4 regions of the Streptomyces sp. NPDC056160 genome follow, and region 2 is predicted to be linked to each of the others. Evidence: riboswitches for the same ligand, from Rfam matches in the RefSeq annotation. Region 2 holds a riboswitch; each other region holds the start of a gene.

Region 1 (4,569 bases), on a different contig from region 2:
CCACCCCGGGCGAGGACCTCATCTCCGGCCTGATCCGCGCCTCCGACCACGGCGAGCACCTCACGGAGAACGAGGCCGCCGCGATGGCCTTCATCCTCCTGTTCGCCGGTTTCGAGACGACCGTCAACCTCATCGGCAACGGCACGTACGCCCTGCTCACCCACCCCGGCCAGCGGGAGCGGCTGCAGACGTCCCTGGCCGGTGGCGACAGCGGCCTGCTGGAGACCGGCGTGGAGGAGCTGCTGCGCTTCGACGGGCCGGTGGAACTGGCCACCTGGCGGTTCGCCACCCGGCCGCTCACCCTGGGCGGGCAGGACATCGCCGCGGGCGATCCGGTGCTGGTGGTCCTCGCCGCCGCCGACCGCGACCCGGAGCGGTTCGCCCACCCCGACACCCTGGACCTCGGCCGCCGCGACAACCAGCACCTGGGCTACGGCCACGGCATCCACTACTGCCTGGGCGCCCCGCTCGCCCGCCTGGAGGGCCAGACCGCGCTGGCCACCCTCCTCACCCGGCTGCCCGACCTGCAACTCGACGCGGACCCGGCCGACTTGCGCTGGCGCGGCGGACTCATCATGCGCGGACTGCGGACCCTGCCTGTCCGTTTCACCCCGGCACCGCCCGCCTGACAGTGGCCGGAAAATGATCCCCCGGGGGGCTCTACACCCCGTGCCGGCAGCAGTAAAGATGACACACGCTCAACTATGTGATGTTCACGTGATCTGCGCGGCATTAACTTGTGACAAGTGATCGTCACCCGATACTTTCACCCATCAGCGTGACGCCGGGGCGTCCCCGCCCCGCCGCCGCGCGGTCACTGCTGTCGTGCGAAAGGTCTCCGCATGCTCTCCGGGAACGGTCGTCACCGTCGCCCCCGTCAGGCTCCGGCCCTCATCGTCGCCGCCGGAGTGACCGGATCGGCCATCGCCATCCCGCTGGTCGCCGCCAGTGGCGCGAGCGCGGCCGACGGCACCACGTGGGACAAGGTGGCCCAGTGCGAGACCGGCGGCTCCTGGAGCGCCGACAACGGCCACGGCTACTACGGCGGTCTGCTGCTGACCCAGGACGACTGGGAGAGGTACGGCGGCCTGTCCTACGCGCCGAGTGCCGACCAGGCCAGCCGCTCCCAGCAGATAGCCGTGGCCGAGAAGATCCTCGCCGACCGGGGGCCCGGCGCCTGGCACACCTGCGGTCTGCTCACCGGGCTCACCAAGAGCTCCGGTGCGGCCCATGTCGACACGGGCGTGGGCGGCGACTCGTCGTCCTCGAACTCGAAGTCCGGCTCGAACGGCGCCAACGGGTCCTCCGGTTCGTCGCACTCCTCCGGATCAACCGGAACGAGTGGGAAATCCGGAACGTCGGGATCATCCGGAACCTCCGACGGCACCGGCCGGTCCGACGACTCCGACGGCTCAGGAGGTTCCGACAGCTCCGGCGTGAACGACCCCGGTCTGTCCGATGATTCGCAGAGCGGTGCGGGCGACTCGTCCGGTTCGTCCGACCCTTCGGCGAACACCGACGGGACTGCCGGCTCGTCACACGGGACCGGTGCGCCGGGCAACTCCACCACGAAGCCCTCCCCTTCGGGCTCTTCGGACTCTTCGGGCTCCTCGGATACTTCGGGCTCTTCATCTCCGAACCAGGGCAACTCGTCCAAGTCCGACACGTCCCACGCACCGGGCACGTCCGAGGGCACCCCCTCGGCGGGCGCCGGCGACACCGGCGGCTACGGCAACTCCGGTTCCGCCGAGGACTACAGGCAGACCGCCGGCTCCTCGGCCCTCGTCGACACCGGTGCGCTCGGCGGCGGCCGGCACCGCGGCGGCAGCGCCGACGAGGGCGCCACGGAGGGCCGTACGGGCGGCCGGCACGCCTCTCGTGACGGAGGCGCCGCACACACCGCCTCCGCCGCCTCCTACACCGTCCGCACCGGTGACTCCCTCACGTCCATCGCCGACTCCCTTGACCTCCACGGCGGATGGCACGCCCTCTACGACGCGAACAAGGGTGCTGTCGGCGCCGACCCCGACCACATCGTCGCCGGTCAGAGCCTGGATGTCCCCACTGAAAACACCCAGAAATAGGGGGAGTTCAGGTCACACTTCGCGCCGAATGTCCCATTCGGTGAAAGTGTGGGATGAGTCTCAGAAGCCCTGATCGTCTTTGAAATCCGGCGGATCACCTGTCTACGGTCATGACCGCTCGCCACCGCGAGCCCCGGCTGCCGCAACGCCGAATCCTGCCAGCGGCCGTACGGGAACAGTCGTCGCTTCGAGCGCCGTAGGCAGGAGCGGGGGACCCAAGGTAAGTGCCGCGCCGGGAAGTCGACCGGAGCGGCTGGGGGTGAAGCCGTGCCTCCCCAAAGGCACGGCCGGGCAACTCAACCGGCCCGAACCCGACAGCTCACCTCGCAGGCGTCGGTGAGGGGATCCTTCCATGCTGTTTTCCGGCAAGGGCAAGCATCGTCGTCCGTCCAAGGCCACCCGCGCCATCGCACTCGCCGGTGTCACCGGCGTCGCCGTCGCCGGCCCGCTGATGGCGGCCGGCAACGCCTCCGCCGCCACCTCCTCCGAGTGGGACGCGGTCGCCCAGTGCGAGTCCGGCGGCAACTGGTCCATCAACACCGGCAACGGCTTCTACGGCGGCCTGCAGTTCACCAACTCCACCTGGGCCGCGTACGGCGGCACCGCCTACGCCTCGCGCGCCGACCTGGCGAGCAAGTCGCAGCAGATCTCCGTCGCCGAGAAGGTGCTCGCGGGCCAGGGCAAGGGTGCCTGGCCGGTCTGCGGCAAGGGCCTGTCCGGCGCCTCCTCCAGCGGCGGCAGCAGCTCGTCGTCGTCCTCGTCGTCCTCCTCTTCCTCTTCGTCCTCCTCCTCGTCGTCCTCGTCGTCCTCGTCGAGCAGCAGCTCCAAGAGCAGCACCTCGACCCGTTCGACCGAGCAGCGTGCCGCCGACCGTTCCGAGACGCGTCCGGCCCCGAAGAAGACCGTCACCACCCCGACCGGCAAGAAGGTCAAGAAGGGCGACGGCGAGTACAAGGTGGCAGCCGGCGACACCCTCAGCTCCATCGCCGCCGAGCACGGCGTGCGGGGCGGCTGGGAGAAGCTGTTCCACCTGAACAAGGACATCGTCGACGACGCCGACCTCATCTACCCGGGCCAGCAGCTGCACCTGAAGTGACAGCGGCCCGCTAGCAGGGCCCCAGGCCCTCCCCAGGCGCGGCCCCCATCATGGAGGCCGCGTGGGGTCACCCCCCCGTCCCCACGGGCTCCCCGCCCCGGTGCGTGTTCCCCCGTACGCACCGGGGCGGGGCTTTTTCGCTTTCCGTTCGTGTCCCCGTCCCCGCGCCCTTTGTTCCGTACTGGAACAATGTGTACCGTCACCCTGTCCACGGGACGGTCGGTCGGCCGACCGGCGGCCCGGGACGGTTAGGCTCTAGTCGCAAGGCACCGCCGCAAGGCAGCCGCCCCGCACTTTCAGCGTCACATCCACGAAGGAGATGCTCGTGCCGTCCATCGACGTCGTCGTAGCCCGGGAAATCCTGGACTCCCGAGGCAACCCCACGGTCGAGGTCGAGGTCGGCCTCGACGACGGCAGCACGGGTCGTGCCGCCGTCCCGTCCGGCGCCTCCACCGGCGCCTTCGAGGCCATCGAGCTGCGCGACGGTGACCCGAACCGCTACCAGGGCAAGGGCGTCGAGAAGGCCGTCCTCGCCGTGATCGAGCAGATCGGCCCGGAGCTGGTCGGCTACGACGCCACCGAGCAGCGCCTGATCGACCAGGCCATGTTCGACCTGGACGCCACCGACAACAAGGGCTCGCTCGGCGCCAACGCCATCCTCGGCGTCTCGCTCGCCGTCGCCCACGCCGCCTCCGAGGCCTCCGACCTCCCGCTCTTCCGCTACCTGGGCGGCCCCAACGCGCACCTGCTGCCGGTGCCGATGATGAACATCCTGAACGGCGGCTCGCACGCCGACTCCAACGTGGACATCCAGGAGTTCATGATCGCCCCGATCGGCGCGGAGTCCTTCTCCGAGGCCCTGCGCTGGGGCACCGAGGTCTACCACACCCTCAAGAAGGTCCTGAAGAACAAGGGTCTGGCCACCGGCCTCGGCGACGAGGGCGGCTTCGCCCCGAACCTCGGCTCCAACCGCGAGGCCCTCGACCTCATCCTCGAGGCCGTCAAGGAAGCCGGTTACGCCCCGGGCGAGCAGATCGCCCTGGCCCTCGACGTCGCCGCCTCCGAGTTCTACAAGGACGGCAAGTACCTCTTCGAGGGCAAGGAGCGCTCCGCCGCCGAGATGACGGAGTACTACGAGGAGCTGGTCGCGGCCTACCCGCTGGTCTCCATCGAGGACCCGCTGTTCGAGGACGACTGGGCCGGCTGGAAGGTCATCACCGACAAGCTCGGTGAGAAGGTCCAGCTCGTCGGTGACGACCTGTTCGTCACCAACCCCGAGCGCCTGGCCCGTGGCATCGAGGAGGGCACCGCCAACGCCCTGCTGGTGAAGGTGAACCAGATCGGTTCGCTGACCGAGACCCTGGACGCCGTCGAGCTGGCCCAGCGCAA
Region 2 (4,569 bases):
CCGTGTAGGCCTCCAGGTCTTCTTTCCGTTCGAGATGGAAGCTACGCGTCAAGTGGTCAAGAACGACCACATCCAGATCAGAAGTGTTCGAAAATGAGAAGATGACGAAAGGGCCGGTCACGCCGATGTGCGCCCCGGCGGCGAACGGCAGCACCTGCAAGGACACCTGGGGCAGCCGCGCCGCCTCGCTCAGCCGCTCCAGCTGGCGGTCCATGATCTCGGGGCCGCCGACCTCCCGGCGCAGCACCGCCTCGTCCAGCACCGCGTTCAGCGTGAGCGGCCGGTCGGACCGCAGCACGGCCTGACGGGCCAGCCGCACCTCCACCAGCGCGTCCAGCCGGTCGTCGTCGAGTCCGTCCACGGCGGCCCGTGTCACCGCACGGGCGTACTCCGGTGTCTGGAGCAGCCCGGGGACGACCGAGGTCTCCAGCGTGCGCATCGCGCTCGCCTGTGACTCCAGACTGATGAAGTCGCGGTACGTCGGGGGCAGTACGCCGCGGTAGGCGTGCCACCAGTGGTGCCGGCCGTCGCCGTCGTCGGAGCCCGCCAGCACCAGCAGCAGTTCCCGCAGCTGGGAGTCGCGGACCGCGTAGGCGTCCAGCAGTAACCGCACATCGGCCGGTTTCACCCCGCTGGCGCCGGTCTCGATCCGGCTCACCTTCGACTGGTGCCAGCCCACGAGCCGGGCCGCCTCGCCGCTGGTGAGACCCGCGCCGGTGCGCAGGCTGCGCAGTTCGGCTCCGAGCTTGCGGCGGCGCACCGCGGGACCGTGCTGCATGGAACCGGCTCCTCACTACTTTCCCGGAAGGGCGTCAAATATGGTCTCCCGTCGCAGAGTTCACCGCTTCGAGGGACAGATATATGCACATCTCGGTGGATCGCCACCCGGGACCGGCCCGGTGGTGGCAACCTGACGGCGAACCACCAGTCCGGGACCGTACTCGAAACCATCCGCTCCGTGTCCAACCGCGGTCCCGCGGGAAAGGGACGACGTCGCCATGGCAGACCACCTGGAAGCATCCGTCACTCTGCCGAGCGATCCCGCCTCGGTAGCGGTCGCCCGAAGCTACGCGGTCGCCGCGCTGGCGGAGTGGGGCCTGCCGTCGGAGACGGACACCGCGGACACCGTGCGGCTCATCGTCTCGGAACTGGCCACCAACGCCGTACAGCACACCCTCGGCCAGTCGCCCACCTTCAGGGTGGACCTCGTCCTCGACCGCGACGAACAACTGCGCATCGGGGTCACCGACAGCCACCCGCGGTTCCCCAGACGACTGCCGGCCGCTGTCCAGCAGGACAACGGCCGGGGCATGGTGATCATCCGGTGGCTCACCGCGGAGTGCGGCGGCAGGGTGACCGTGCGGCCCACCCGTGAGGGCGGCAAGACGGTCAGCGTGGACCTCCCGTGGCCGGTGCGCACCCACCCGGTCACGGCGACGGGACGGCAGGAGCCCTAGGCGTACGGCCCTGCCGGCGGCTTCGTCGGTGTCCCCGACCGCTGCCCGGGGGCGGTGGCGGCAGTCGCCGGGACCGCCGCCGCTTGCCGGGTGGGTCAGCTGACCCGGCCGTACCAGACGCTCCTGCTCCAGATCCTCTCCAGTTTCACCACGTCCCCGGTCTTCGGCGCGTGCCAGATCCTGCCCGAGCCGGCGTAGATGCCGACGTGGTAGACGTACGAGCCGGAGTGGAAGAACACCAGGTCCCCGGCCCGGCGGCTCCTCGAGGAGATGTGCCGCGACTTGTTGTACTGCTGCGCGGCCGTGCGGGGCAGCTTCTTGCCCGCCCTCTTGAAGGAGTACAGCGTCAGACCGGAGCAGTCGAACCTGCGCGGGCCCGTTGCGCCCCACTGGTAAGGGGAGCCCTTCTTGGACGCCGCGATCTGCAGCGCCTTCGTCGCCATGGTGGCGGCCGAGGCGTCGGAGGCGACGCCGGGCACCACGATCGAGCCGCCGACGGCGGCGAGGGTCAGGGCCGAGGCCGTGCCGGCCCGGGCCATGAGCGACGGGACACGATTGAGCGCAGTCATGCGCAACCCTTCGTCAGCCGCCTGTGAAGGATGACCTGTCGGATTCGGGCTGGCGAAGTAGCCCGGCCGCCCGCAGGCGGCTTCACCCCAAGGGCTGCTCGGCCCGGTCATGGCGTGACCGTGCCGGCGACCCGTCGTGCTCGGGTCCTCCACTCCTGCCGATCCACTTCCGTCGACCGATCATCCGGGCGGCGGCAGGACTCGGCGTCCGCCCGGACCGCCCCGCCGTTGTGGCGGGGGCTTGTCGTCAGACAGGGATCTTCACCTATGGATGTCAGAAAATCCCAACGGAACGGGTCCTTTGTGCTGTTACTCACCCCTCGCCCGTTCGGGTGGACGGTCGTGCGCTCGAACGACTGTCCGTGCACCCCGCAAGCGCAGGACCAGCAGCGGAAGATGCCGTTCCGCCATCCGGGCATGCGCGCCGTGCAACCCGAACGGCCCCGGAAAAAGGACGTTTGCCTACGCCGAAAGGGGGTACCCCATTTGGGCCGTTTCGGCCCTCGTCGGCCGCAGGTGCCGGGGCACTGCGGCACGAGGGGGTCGGCGCCGCCCGCCTCCGGTCGTGCGCGGGGCCCTCATGCAGCAAGCTGGAGGCGGAACTCCGGCCGTTCGACGACCCAGGGGATCTCCATGGCGTTCTTCGCGATGTCCAGGCGGCACCCGCTCCAGCCGCTGTCCGTCACCGACCTGGTGGCGGAGCACGAGCGGCTGCACGAGGAGATCGACCAGTTGCAGCGCGCCCTGACGTCGCACGCCGTCATCGACCAGGCCATCGGGGCGCTGGTGGCCGTCGGACGCGTCCCGCCGGACGGTGCCTGGCGGGTCCTGCGCGAGGTCTCGCAGCGCACCAACACGAAGGTGCGCACGGTCGCCGAGCACATCCTGAAGTTCGCCCAGGGCGGTGCGCTCTCGGACACCGAGCTGGAGGAGCTGAGGCGGGCGCTCGACCGCCAGGCCGCACGCGGGTCCGCGCGCCGCTGCGCGCCCTGAACAGCCTCCGAGCCCTCCCGGCGCGCCGCCCCCTCCCCGCGCCCTCCCCGCGCGCACAGCGCCCCGCCCTGCCCGCGCGCACGGCGCCCCGCAGGGCGCGCGCCGACCCGGCTCCGCTGAGCGGAACACCGTACGCCGGTTATCGGATTGGCAAAGAAGGTCAACGACCCCTGTTCTCAGACACCTCACAGCCGGAAGGATCCGCCGTACTCGATTCGCAACGATGTACGGGGAGGTCCCACTTGAGGGTCATGAGACCGAAGAACCGGGCTGTCGCGCTCGGTTCGGCCGGCGCGCTGGTGACGGCGACCCTGATAGCCGGCGCCGTGGCGGCCCCCGCGGCCAGCGCGGACAGCCGCCACGGCCAGGACCGTGAGGCCCGGGGCGCGGCGATCGCCGCGGACCGCGCCGCCGGGGCCGGCATCGACTGGCAGGACTGCCCCGCCGACTGGGGGCTGGCCAAGCCCATCCAGTGCGGCTACGTCTCGGTGCCGCTCGACTACGCGCACCCGTACGGCAAGCAGATCAAGCTCGCCGTCGACCGCATCGGCAACACCGGCACCAAGGGTGAGCGCCAGGGCGCCCTCGTCTACAACCCGGGCGGACCGGGCGGCTCCGGTCTGCGGTTCCCCGCCCGGGTCACCGCCAAGAACCCCGTCTGGGCCAACGTGGCCAAGGCCTACGACTTCGTCGGCTTCGACCCGCGCGGTGTCGGCCACTCCACGCCCATCTCCTGCGCGGACCCGCAGGAGTACGTGAAGGCGCCCAAGGCGGACCCGGTGCCCGACTCCGAGGCCGACAAGCGCGCCCAGCGCAAGCTGGCCCGCGAGTACGCCGACGGCTGCTACGACCGCACCGGCCGCGCGATGCTCGAGCAGATGACGACGCCGAACACCGCCCGCGACCTGGACGTCATCCGCGCCGCGCTCGGCGAGAAGAAGATCAACTACCTGGGTGTCTCCTACGGCACCTACCTCGGGGCCGTCTACGGCACACTGTTCCCGGGCCACGTGCGCCGGATGCTCGTCGACAGCGTCGTCAACCCGGCCCAGGAGAACATCTGGTACGAGGCCAACCTCAACCAGGACATCGCCTTCGAGGGCCGCTGGAAGGACTGGCAGGACTGGGTCGCCAAGAACGACGCCAGCTTCCACCTGGGCACCACCCGCGCCGCCGTCCAGGCCAAGTGGCTCCAGCTGCGCGCCACCGCGAAGAAGCACCCGATCGGCGGAGTCGTCGGCCCGGCCGAGCTGCTCGGCTTCTTCCAGAGCGCCCCGTACTACGACTCCTCCTGGGTGCCGGTGGCGACGGCGTTCAGCAAGTACTTCGCCGGTGACGCCCAGCCGCTGATCAACGCCGCCGCCCCCGACATGAGCGACATCGCGGGCAACATCGCCACGGAGAACAGCAACGCGGTCTACACCGCCGTCGAGTGCGCCGACGCCAAGTGGCCCACCAGCTGGCACAAGTGGGACCGGGACAACACCCGGCTCAACGCCCAGTACCCGTTCCTGACCTGGTCCAACGCATGGATGAACCTGCCGTGCGCC
Region 3 (4,569 bases), on a different contig from region 2:
CCGTTCGCCCTCGGGTCGATGCGGGCGCGCCGGCTGGCCCGCGAGTACGCCGGCCGGCACCTCGGCAAGCCCGCGGCGCGGACCGTCGCGCAGTACGAGGCCTACGCGACCTCGCTGGCGTTCCTGCGCCGCCGGGGGCGCCTCGGGCGGGTCGGCGCCGACTTCGGCGTGCGCGAGCGGGAACTGCTGCACGAACTGTGGCGCAGGCGCGAGGTGGCCCAGCCCGCCCTGGACCACGCGGCACGGATGACCGCACCGCCGGTACGCGTCTTCGCGGCGCCCTGGCCGGCGTACGGCCTGTACGGCTACGGCTACGGGCACGGACAGCCTCACGGCCGCCCGCCGCTTCCGTACGGGCAGGGTCCGTACGGGCAGCAGAGCCCGCACGTGCAGCCTTCGTACGGGCAGAGTCCGTACGGGAGTCATCGGTGAGCCACGGGCCGTGAGGCCGTGAGACCGCGCAGCCAGGGGGCCGTGGTCCGCGAGGCTCAGGCAGATGCCCGGGTGAGCCGCGCGACCTCTTCGTCCGTGAGGTCCAGCTCCGCCACCGCCAGCAGGGCGGGGAGCTGTTCCACCGTCCGGGCCGAGGCGATCGGGGCGACCACCGTCGGCTGGGCCGCCAGCCAGGCCAGGGCCACCGTGGCCACCTCGGTGCCACGGGCACGGGCGACCTCGTCGAGCGCGGTGAGGACCTTCTGGCCGCGCTCGGTCGCCAGGTGCTTGGCGGCGCCCCCGGCGCGCGGGCTGTCGACCGTCGCGCCCGGCCGGTACTTGCCGGTCAGGAAGCCGGATGCCAGTGCGTAGTACGGCACGGCGGCAAGGCCTGCCCGCTCGGCGAGGTCTCGCAGGGCGCCCTCGTAGGTGTCACGGGAGACGAGGTTGTAGTGCGGCTGGAGCGCCACGTACCGCGCGAGTCCCTCGCGCTCGGAGAACTCCAGCGACGCGGCCAGGCGCTCGGCGGAGATGTTGGAGGCGGCGATGTGCCGGACCTTGCCCGCCTTCACCAGTTCGTCGAGCGCGCCGATGATCTCCTCGACGGGTACCTCGGGCTGGTCGAAGTGCGTGTAGTAGAGGTCGATGTGATCGGTTCCCAGACGCTGGAGGGAGGCGTCGGCCGCGGCCCTGATGTTGGCCGCGGACAGGCCCTGGAAGTCGGGGTGCTGGCTGACCTTGGTGGCGATGACGACGTCGGAGCGGTTGCCGCGCTCCTTGACCCACTTGCCGATGATCGTCTCGGACTCGCCTCCGTGGTTGCCCTCCACCCACGCCGAGTAGGAGTCGGCGGTGTCGATGAAGTTGCCGCCGGCGGCCGTGTAGGCGTCCAGGACCGCGAAGGACCGCGCCTGGTCGGCGGTCCAGCCGAAGACGTTGCCGCCGAGGGCGAGGGGGAAGACCTCGAGGTCGGACGGGCCCAGCTTGCGCAGAGAAGTCATGCCCCACATCAACGACCAAGGCGGAGCGCTCCATTCCGCGCCCCGCCGGTGGCCGGCGCAAAGCTTGCGCAAACCACCCGGTCGGACCGTCAGGGAGTGAGGCCCTTGCCCTGGAGCCACGCCATCGGGTCGATGCCGGCGGCCTGGCCGTCCGGGTGGACCTCCAGGTGCAGGTGGGGGCCTGTGACGTTGCCGGTGGCGCCCACCCGGCCGATGACCTCGCCGGTGCTCACCTTCTGGCCGGCCGTGACGTTGATCGACGACTGGTGGCAGAACCACAGCTCGGTTCCGTCGTCCAGGGTGAGGACCGTGCGGTACCCGTAGGCGCCGGCCCAGCCCGCCTCGGTGACGGTGCCGCTGTGGACGGCCTTGATCAGGGTGCCGGTGGGCGCGGCGAAGTCGAGGCCGGTGTGGTGCCCGGAGGACCACATGGAGCCGGCCTGGCCGAAGGTCGAGGTGAGGGTGTACGAGGAGGTCGGCAGCGTGTACTGCTTGGCGAGGGCGGCCAGCCGGGCCGCCTCGGCCTTCTTCCGGGCCTCCTCCTCCGCCTTCTTCTTCGCGGCGGCGGCCCTGGCCTCGGCCTCCTCCTTCGCCTGGGCGGCGGCCTGCTCGGCCTGCCGGGCGGCCTTCGCGGCAGCCGCCGCCTCCGTGGCCGCCCTGGTCTTCGCCTCGGCCTGGTTCTGCTGCTGCTCGGCCTGGGCCATGATGCGGTTGCGCAGCGCCTCGCCCGCGTCGGAGGCGTGTTGCGCCGTCGTCCCGGTGGCTTCCGTCGCGTCGGTCGCGTCAGCTTCGTCCGCCGCGCCGGCCTGGGCCGCGGTGACGTCGCTGAGCGCGGTCGCGGAGCCCTCGGGGCCGTCGTGGCCGGAGCCGTCGAAGAGGGCGCCCACGGCGGGCAGGCCGTGCAGGTCGGGCAGAGCGATCGAGACCGGCGGCTTGCCGGTGTTGGCGCTGGCCATGCCACCCGCACCGACGGCCGCTATGACGCCCACGCCGAGCACAGTGGAGCTGCGGGCGAGCCCGCCGCCGCGCTGCTTGGCGACCCGGTGCCGGCCACGGACGGGACGGACGGACTCCTCGGTGGGGTTCCACTCCTCCCAGGGGCCCTCGTCGGGGCGCCGGCCGCCGTAGGCGAAGGGCTCGGTGCGCCGGCTCGGCACGGACGGGGCTTCTGAGGCAGGCCGGTTGGACGCCACGCGGGCGTGCTCCTTTCCTTCCGTCTCGCCTACCGGGTTAGCTGACGGGTTCGGAGCGGGAAGGTCTCCTACGCGCGTCAACCAGCCGTGTGCGTACGGCGGATGGCGCCCGATTCACCCCAAGTTGGTGGTTCCCCGGTTCCCTCGCGGGATTCGGCGCGCGCGCACGGAGCCGCCTCGGGTGACGGCTGGGACGACCGCGCTGCGTTATCGAACGTTAATAGACCCGGGGCTCCGATTCCAAGCCGTCCGGCTTGATCATTAAACCTTTTTGGCCAGGATCTACGTCTCACAGGTGATGAAACCGGGGCAAGTTGACTTGAGTTCAGGCCATTCAAGGGCGCCGTCCAGCCAGGGCGCCTGCATGCGTTTTACTGATGGTGTGTCAGTTGTTATGCGGACGGGGACCGCTCGCTCACGACACGTGACGATGACTCGGGTCGGCATCCGGGGCGATACCCGGGTCGATGCCTCGGACCGACGACCCCGGCCGATGACCCGGCGGCCGGAGAAAAACACTCAGGGCCGGAATTCTCATCGAATTCCGGCCCTGAGTCTTCAGTAGCGGGGACAGGATTTGAACCTGCGACCTCTGGGTTATGAGCCCAGCGAGCTACCGAGCTGCTCCACCCCGCGTCGGTGAAACCAGTGTACGTCATTCTGGGGGTGGAATGCACACGCGTCACAGCAGGTGGCGGTTGGGCGCCTTGGCCCGGCTCTCGAACTCCGGCAGGACGACGACGTCCGCGCCCTCGCGCGCCAGGACCCCGGTGCCGTCGGCCGACTCGACGAACGTGTCCGGCTCCCGCCAGGCCGTGACCACCCGGCGTACCCCCGCGTCCAGAATCAGCCGGGCGCACGGTCGCGGCCGGGAGGCGCGTCGGGCGCACGGTTCCAGGCTGCTGTACACCGTCGCCCCCGGCAGACGCGGGTCCCCCGGGTCGATCTTCGCGAGCGCGGCCTCCTCCGCGTGCACCACCGGATCGCCGGCCTCGCGCGAGTGGCCACGCGCCAGCTCGGTGCCGTCGGCGGCCACCACCACCGCGCCCACGCTGAACGCCGTCCGCGACGGCGGGCACTCCCCGGCCAGCTCGCACGCGATCCGCAGCCAGTGCCGGTCGGCGGGGGCGGCGTCGCCTCCGGCGCCGGGTTCCGTGGGCTCGTAACGCATGAGGACGACGTCCCCGAGGGCCCGCGTCTCCACCAGCCTCAGCCGCCCCCGCTGGTAGGCGCCCGGCCCGAACAGCCGCGGTGCCCGCGGGTCTCCCACGAGGAGCGGCGCGAGCACGAGTTGCAGCTCGTCGGCGAGGCGCTGCTGGAGCAGCTGGGTGTGCACCGTGCCGCCGCCCTCGACCATCAGCCGGCGGACCCCGCGCACGTCGTGCAGGTGTGCCAGCAGCCGCCGCCAGTCGAGTTCGCCGCCCAGCGGCACGACGGAGACGGTGCCGGTGCCGGTGCCGGAGCCGGTGTCGGCGCCCACGCTCGTGCCGGTGCCGGGGAGGCCCGCACGGCGCAGGCGTTCGGCGCCCTCGTCCGTCGTGTAGACGGTCTTCTCGCCGCCCGTCCGGAAGAAGCGCGCCCGCGGGTCCAGCTCCCCGGAGGCGCTGACCGCGACCTTCAGCGGATGCTCCGGCCGGCCGGCCGCGAGTCGGGCCGCGCGCCGCTCGGGCGAGTTGACCAGCAGGCGGGGGTTGTCGGCGCGCACGGTCTTGGCCCCGACCAGGATGGCGTCCGCGGAGGCCCGTACCGCGTCGACCCGGTCGAAGTCGGCGCGGCCGGAGAGCAGGAGACGGCTGGGGCCGGTGTCGTCCAGGCAGCCGTCCAGGGAGACGGCGGCGGACAGGAGGACGTAGGGGAAGGGCATCGGCGCGCTCTCTCTCGGCGACGGACGGGCTCGGAGGCGTGGGGGCGCCTCGGGCTTTCTACCAGCCCGGCCCGCACGG
Region 4 (4,569 bases), on a different contig from region 2:
CGTGCTCGGCGGGCAGCTGCGCGAGGTCGTCGAGGAGGAGGTCCCGGCCCGCGCCCTGATGGCCGCCTACCGGCTCCCGCACGACGGCACGCGCGCGTGCGACGCGGCCGACCTCGCCCTGACCGTCCTCGGCGGCGGCGAGTCCTCCCGGCTGTACAACCGCCTGGTGCGCCGCGACCGCACCGCCGTCGCGGCCGGGTTCGGCCTGCTGCGGCTGGCTGGCGCGCCCTCCCTGGGCTGGCTCGACGTGAAGACCTCCGGCGACGTCGAGGTACCGGTCATCGAGACCGCCATCGACGAGGAGCTGGCCCGCTTCGCCGAGGAGGGCCCGACCGCCGAGGAGATGGAGCGCGCCCAGGCCCAGCTGGAGCGCGAGTGGCTGGACCGGCTCGGCACCGTCGCGGGCCGCGCCGACGAACTGTGCCGCTACGCCGTCCTGTTCGGCGACCCGCAGCTCGCCCTGACCGCCGTCCAGCGCGTACTGGAGGTGACGCCCGAGGAGGTCCAGGAGGTCGCCAAGGCCCGTCTGCGCCCCGACAACCGCGCGGTCCTCGTCTACGAGCCGACCGCCCCCGACGCACAGGAGCAGGCACCGGACGCGGACGCCGCGGCCGGCGAAGACACCGAGGAGACGGCGAAGTGACCGAGCTGGCCACCATGGACTTCCACCCCCGCCCCCAGGCGGGCGAGGCCCGGCCGTGGGCGTTCCCGGCCCCCGAGCGCGGCACGCTGGACAACGGCCTGACGGTGCTGCGCTGCCACCGACCCGGCCAGCAGGTCGTCGCCGTCGAGGTGCTCCTCGACGCGCCCCTGGACGCCGAGCCGGCCGGCCTGGACGGCGTCGCCACCATCATGGCGCGGGCCTTCTCCGAGGGCACCGACAAGCACTCCGCCGAGGAGTTCGCCGCCGAGCTGGAGCGCGCGGGCGCCACCCTGGACACCCACGCCGACCACCCCGGCGTACGGCTCAGCCTGGAGGTCCCGGCCTCCCGCCTGGCCAAGGGGCTCGGTCTGCTCTCCGACGCGCTCAGGGCGCCCGCGTTCGCCGAGTCCGAGGTCGAGCGGCTGGTGCGCAACCGGCTCGACGAGATCCCGCACGAGCTGGCCAACCCCTCCCGCCGCGCCGCCAAGGAACTCTCCAAGGAGCTGTTCCCGGCCGGCACGCGCATGTCGCGGCCGCGCCAGGGCACGGAGGAGACCGTCCGCGCCGTCGACGCGTCCGCCGTCCGCGCCTTCTACGACCGGCACGTGCGGCCCGCGACCGCCACCGCCGTGGTCGTCGGCGACCTCACCGGCATCGACCTCGGCGAACTGCTCGGCGAGACCCTGGGCGCCTGGACCGGCTCGCCGGCCGAGCCGCGGCCCGTGCCGCCGGTCACCGCCGACGACACCGGCCGTGTGGTGATCGTGGACCGGCCCGGCGCCGTGCAGACGCAGCTGCTCATCGGCCGCGTCGGACCCGACCGGCACGACCGCGTGTGGCCCGCCCAGGTGCTCGGCACCTACTGCCTGGGCGGCACCCTCACCTCCCGCCTGGACCGCGTCCTGCGCGAGGAGAAGGGCTACACCTACGGGGTGCGCTCGTTCGGCCAGGTGCTGCGCTCCGCGCCCGACGGCACGGGCGCGGCGATGCTCGCGATCAGCGGCTCGGTCGACACGCCCAACACCGGCCCGGCCCTGGACGACCTCTTCACGGTGCTGCGCAAGCTCGCCGCCGAGGGGCTCACCGAGGCCGAGCGGGACGTCGCCGTGCAGAACCTCGTCGGTGTGGCGCCGCTCAAGTACGAGACGGCCGCCGCCGTGGCGAGCACGCTGGCCGACCAGGTCGAGCAGCACCTGCCGGACGACTACCAGGCGACGCTCTATCAGCAGCTCGCCGAGACCGGCACGGTGGAGGCCACCGCGGCGGTCGTCAGCGCGTTCCCGGTGGACCGGCTGGTGACGGTTCTCGTCGGTGACGCGGCACAGATCAGGGAGCCCGTCGAAGCCGTCGGCGCCGGCCCGGTGACCGTCGTCGCCGCCGAGTAACCAACGCCGGGAGCCGCGGGGGTGACCGAGAGGCAGCTGCGCGGGAGCCCCGGAGAAGACCGAGAGTCAGGTACGCGGGAGGCCCTGGTGACCGAGGCGTCACCAGGGCCCCGTGATGTCCGGATTGCGGGAGAGACCGCCAGTCTGCCCTGTGGGCTGCGCTACAAAAACCCGGATCCGTTTGGGATGCGGAAGCGGCCCCGTCTAGCGTCGGTCCGGCTGTTCGTCGGGCAGTGCGCCGCACCCGCGGCACCGGACAGTCATCGCCGAGTCCCCGTACGGCGCGAGCCAGGGGAGCCGGGGACCCACGCAGTCCCTGGGGTGAATCGGACACCGCGCGCCGCGCGCGGGGCCCGTAGGAGACCTTCCTGCTCCGAACCCGTCAGCTAACCCGGTAGGCGAGAGGGAAGGAAAGGACCAGCCACCACATGGCGTTCACGCGCGCCACCGGGAAGCACCGTCGCCCCAGCCGGATGCAGCGCACCACCGCCCGCGCGGCGGGCGTAGCGGCCCTCACCACCACCGGTGTCATCGGCACCCTCGCCGCCTCCCCGGCGCTCGCCGCCGAGACCCCCGCCCCGGCGGACACCGGGCTCACCCCGGTCGTCACCCTCGGCGACACCGTGGCCGAACGGGTCGACGCGCAGGCCACCGCCCAGATGGAGGCGGCCCGGCAGAAGCAGGCCGAGGAGGCCGCGCGCAAGCGGGCCGCCGAGCAGGCGAGGAAGGCGCGCGAGGCCAAGGAGCGGGCCGCCCGCGAGGCCGAGCGCCGGCGCCTCAACACCTTCGTGCCGCCGATCACCGGCTCCTACGTCTCCACCGGCTACAAGACCGGCGGCTCCCTGTGGTCCTCCGGCTCCCACACCGGCATCGACTTCCACGCCGCCGCCGGCACCGAGGTGCACGCGGTCGGCGTCGGCACCGTCGTGCAGACCGGCTGGGGCGGGGCGTACGGCAACCAGATCGTGATCAGGATGGCCGACGGCATGTACACCCAGTACGGTCACCTGTCGTCCATCGGCGTCTCGGTGGGCCAGCAGGTCACGCCAGGTCAGCAGATCGGCCTGTCCGGCGCCACCGGCAACGCCACCGGCCCGCACCTCCACTTCGAGGCGCGCACCGCCCCGGACTACGGCTCGGACGTCGACCCGATCGCCTACCTCCGCAAGCACGGCGTGCACGTCTGAGGCGGCACCCGCCCGAAGGCGTGAAGCGCTGACCGTCAGGCAGAGCCCCGGCCCACCGGCCGGGGCTCTCCGCATTCCGGCGCCTGTTTCCGCACTTCCGCACTTCCGCACTTCCGTGCTTACGTGCTTCCGTGCTTCCGTGCTTCCGTACTGTCCAAAAAATATCCCCGGATTCCGTCACGCCGTCGGAAATTCCCGCGCGTTGCCATAGAGTCACGGAACACGCGTTCATCGCGGGAGTTCCACGGGGATCAATGCGGAGGTCGGTCATGCGCGTTCCGGCGCACGCGGTGTGCACGGCGATCCGGGACGACATCGTCGCCGGGGTCCACGAACGCGGCACCCGGCTCACCGAGGAAGTCCTCGCGCGCCGCTACGGCGTCTCGCGCGTGCCCGTGCGCGAGGCGCTGCGCACCCTGGAGGCCGAGGGCTTCGTCGTGACCCGGCGGCACGCGGGCGCCTGCGTCGCCGAGCCGACCGAGCAGGAGGCCGCCGACCTGCTGGAGATGCGCCTCCTGCTGGAGCCGCTGGGTGCCGCACGGGCCGCCCAGCGGCGCACCGAGGCCCATCTGAAGGTGCTGCGCGGCCTGGTCAGGCTGGGGCAGGAGCGAGCGGTGAGCGGCGGCGGCGAGGAGCTGCGGTCCCTGGCCGCCTGGTTCCACGAGACCCTGGCCCAGGCCTGCGGCAGCGCCGCGCTGAGCACCGTACTGGCGCAGCTGCGGCACAAGATCGCCTGGATGTACGGGGTGCCGGACCCGGCCGACCCGGTGGAGGCGTGGGCCGAGCACGGGGCGATCACGGACGCCGTGGCACGCGGCGACACCGGACGCGCCCGTGCGCTCGCCGCCCTGCACGCCGAACGGGTGACCGCCGCACACCGAGTGAGGGCTCTGAAACGTCCCCTCAACACATCGGCCGGACGGAATTAACACGACTGCCGTATACAAAGAGGAAATCGCCTGAGGGGTTGCCCGGGGCGGTATTCACGCTGCCTTGAATTGGTTCAGGCGTCCCCGATGCGCTCCGCATTTCCCGCCACCGGGGCCGTACGGAAACCGCGCCGCCCGGAAAGACGGGGACGACGCGGTTTCCGTATGCGATATGTGCCGCCCCGCCGCGACCGGCGACCGGTCAGACGGTCTCGGGAAGCTCCTCGAGCCCCTCGGCGACCAGCTTGGCCAGCCGGTCAAGGGCGGCGTCCGCGCCCTCGGCGTCGGAGGCGAGGACGATCTCCTCGCCGCCCTGCGCACCGAGGCCGAGGACGGCCAGCATGGAGGCCGCGTTGACGGGGTTGCCGTCGGCCTTGGCGATCGTCACGGGGACCCCTGAGGCCGTGGCGGCCCGGACGAAGATG

The links. A riboswitch is a leader RNA that binds a small molecule or an ion and turns the genes downstream of it on or off. The one in region 2 is predicted to bind cyclic di-AMP.
Positions count from the first base shown of each region.
Region 1: linked by a shared signal. The riboswitch ahead of ACFC02_RS33045 (transglycosylase family protein) and the one ahead of ACFC02_RS00980 (C40 family peptidase) in region 2 are both predicted to bind cyclic di-AMP.
Region 3: linked by a shared signal. The riboswitch ahead of ACFC02_RS00760 (M23 family metallopeptidase) and the one ahead of ACFC02_RS00980 (C40 family peptidase) in region 2 are both predicted to bind cyclic di-AMP.
Region 4: linked by a shared signal. The riboswitch ahead of ACFC02_RS16225 (peptidoglycan DD-metalloendopeptidase family protein) and the one ahead of ACFC02_RS00980 (C40 family peptidase) in region 2 are both predicted to bind cyclic di-AMP.

Region 1 is NZ_JBHJUW010000126.1:5,766-10,334, reverse strand. Features, by position in the region: gene ACFC02_RS33055 (cytochrome P450) at 1-629, shown strand, start outside; gene ACFC02_RS33050 (transglycosylase family protein) at 909-2,084, shown strand; cyclic di-AMP (ydaO/yuaA leader) riboswitch at 2,267-2,432, shown strand; gene ACFC02_RS33045 (transglycosylase family protein) at 2,437-3,180, shown strand; gene eno (phosphopyruvate hydratase) at 3,506-4,569, shown strand, end outside.
Region 2 is NZ_JBHJUW010000002.1:33,019-37,587, forward strand. Features, by position in the region: gene ACFC02_RS00970 (helix-turn-helix domain-containing protein) at 1-778, opposite strand, end outside; gene ACFC02_RS00975 (ATP-binding protein) at 999-1,457, shown strand; gene ACFC02_RS00980 (C40 family peptidase) at 1,553-2,026, opposite strand; cyclic di-AMP (ydaO/yuaA leader) riboswitch at 2,030-2,211, opposite strand; gene ACFC02_RS00985 (ANTAR domain-containing protein) at 2,660-3,019, shown strand; gene ACFC02_RS00990 (alpha/beta hydrolase) at 3,271-4,569, shown strand, end outside.
Region 3 is NZ_JBHJUW010000001.1:152,828-157,396, reverse strand. Features, by position in the region: gene ACFC02_RS00770 (PrsW family intramembrane metalloprotease) at 1-432, shown strand, start outside; gene ACFC02_RS00765 (aldo/keto reductase) at 489-1,433, opposite strand; gene ACFC02_RS00760 (M23 family metallopeptidase) at 1,523-2,626, opposite strand; cyclic di-AMP (ydaO/yuaA leader) riboswitch at 2,638-2,795, opposite strand; tRNA gene ACFC02_RS00755 (tRNA-Met) at 3,189-3,262, opposite strand; gene ACFC02_RS00750 (dihydrofolate reductase family protein) at 3,309-4,490, opposite strand.
Region 4 is NZ_JBHJUW010000037.1:21,357-25,925, forward strand. Features, by position in the region: gene ACFC02_RS16215 (pitrilysin family protein) at 1-643, shown strand, start outside; gene ACFC02_RS16220 (pitrilysin family protein) at 640-2,028, shown strand; cyclic di-AMP (ydaO/yuaA leader) riboswitch at 2,283-2,444, shown strand; gene ACFC02_RS16225 (peptidoglycan DD-metalloendopeptidase family protein) at 2,457-3,215, shown strand; gene ACFC02_RS16230 (GntR family transcriptional regulator) at 3,485-4,144, shown strand; gene ACFC02_RS16235 (HPr family phosphocarrier protein) at 4,347-4,569, opposite strand, start outside.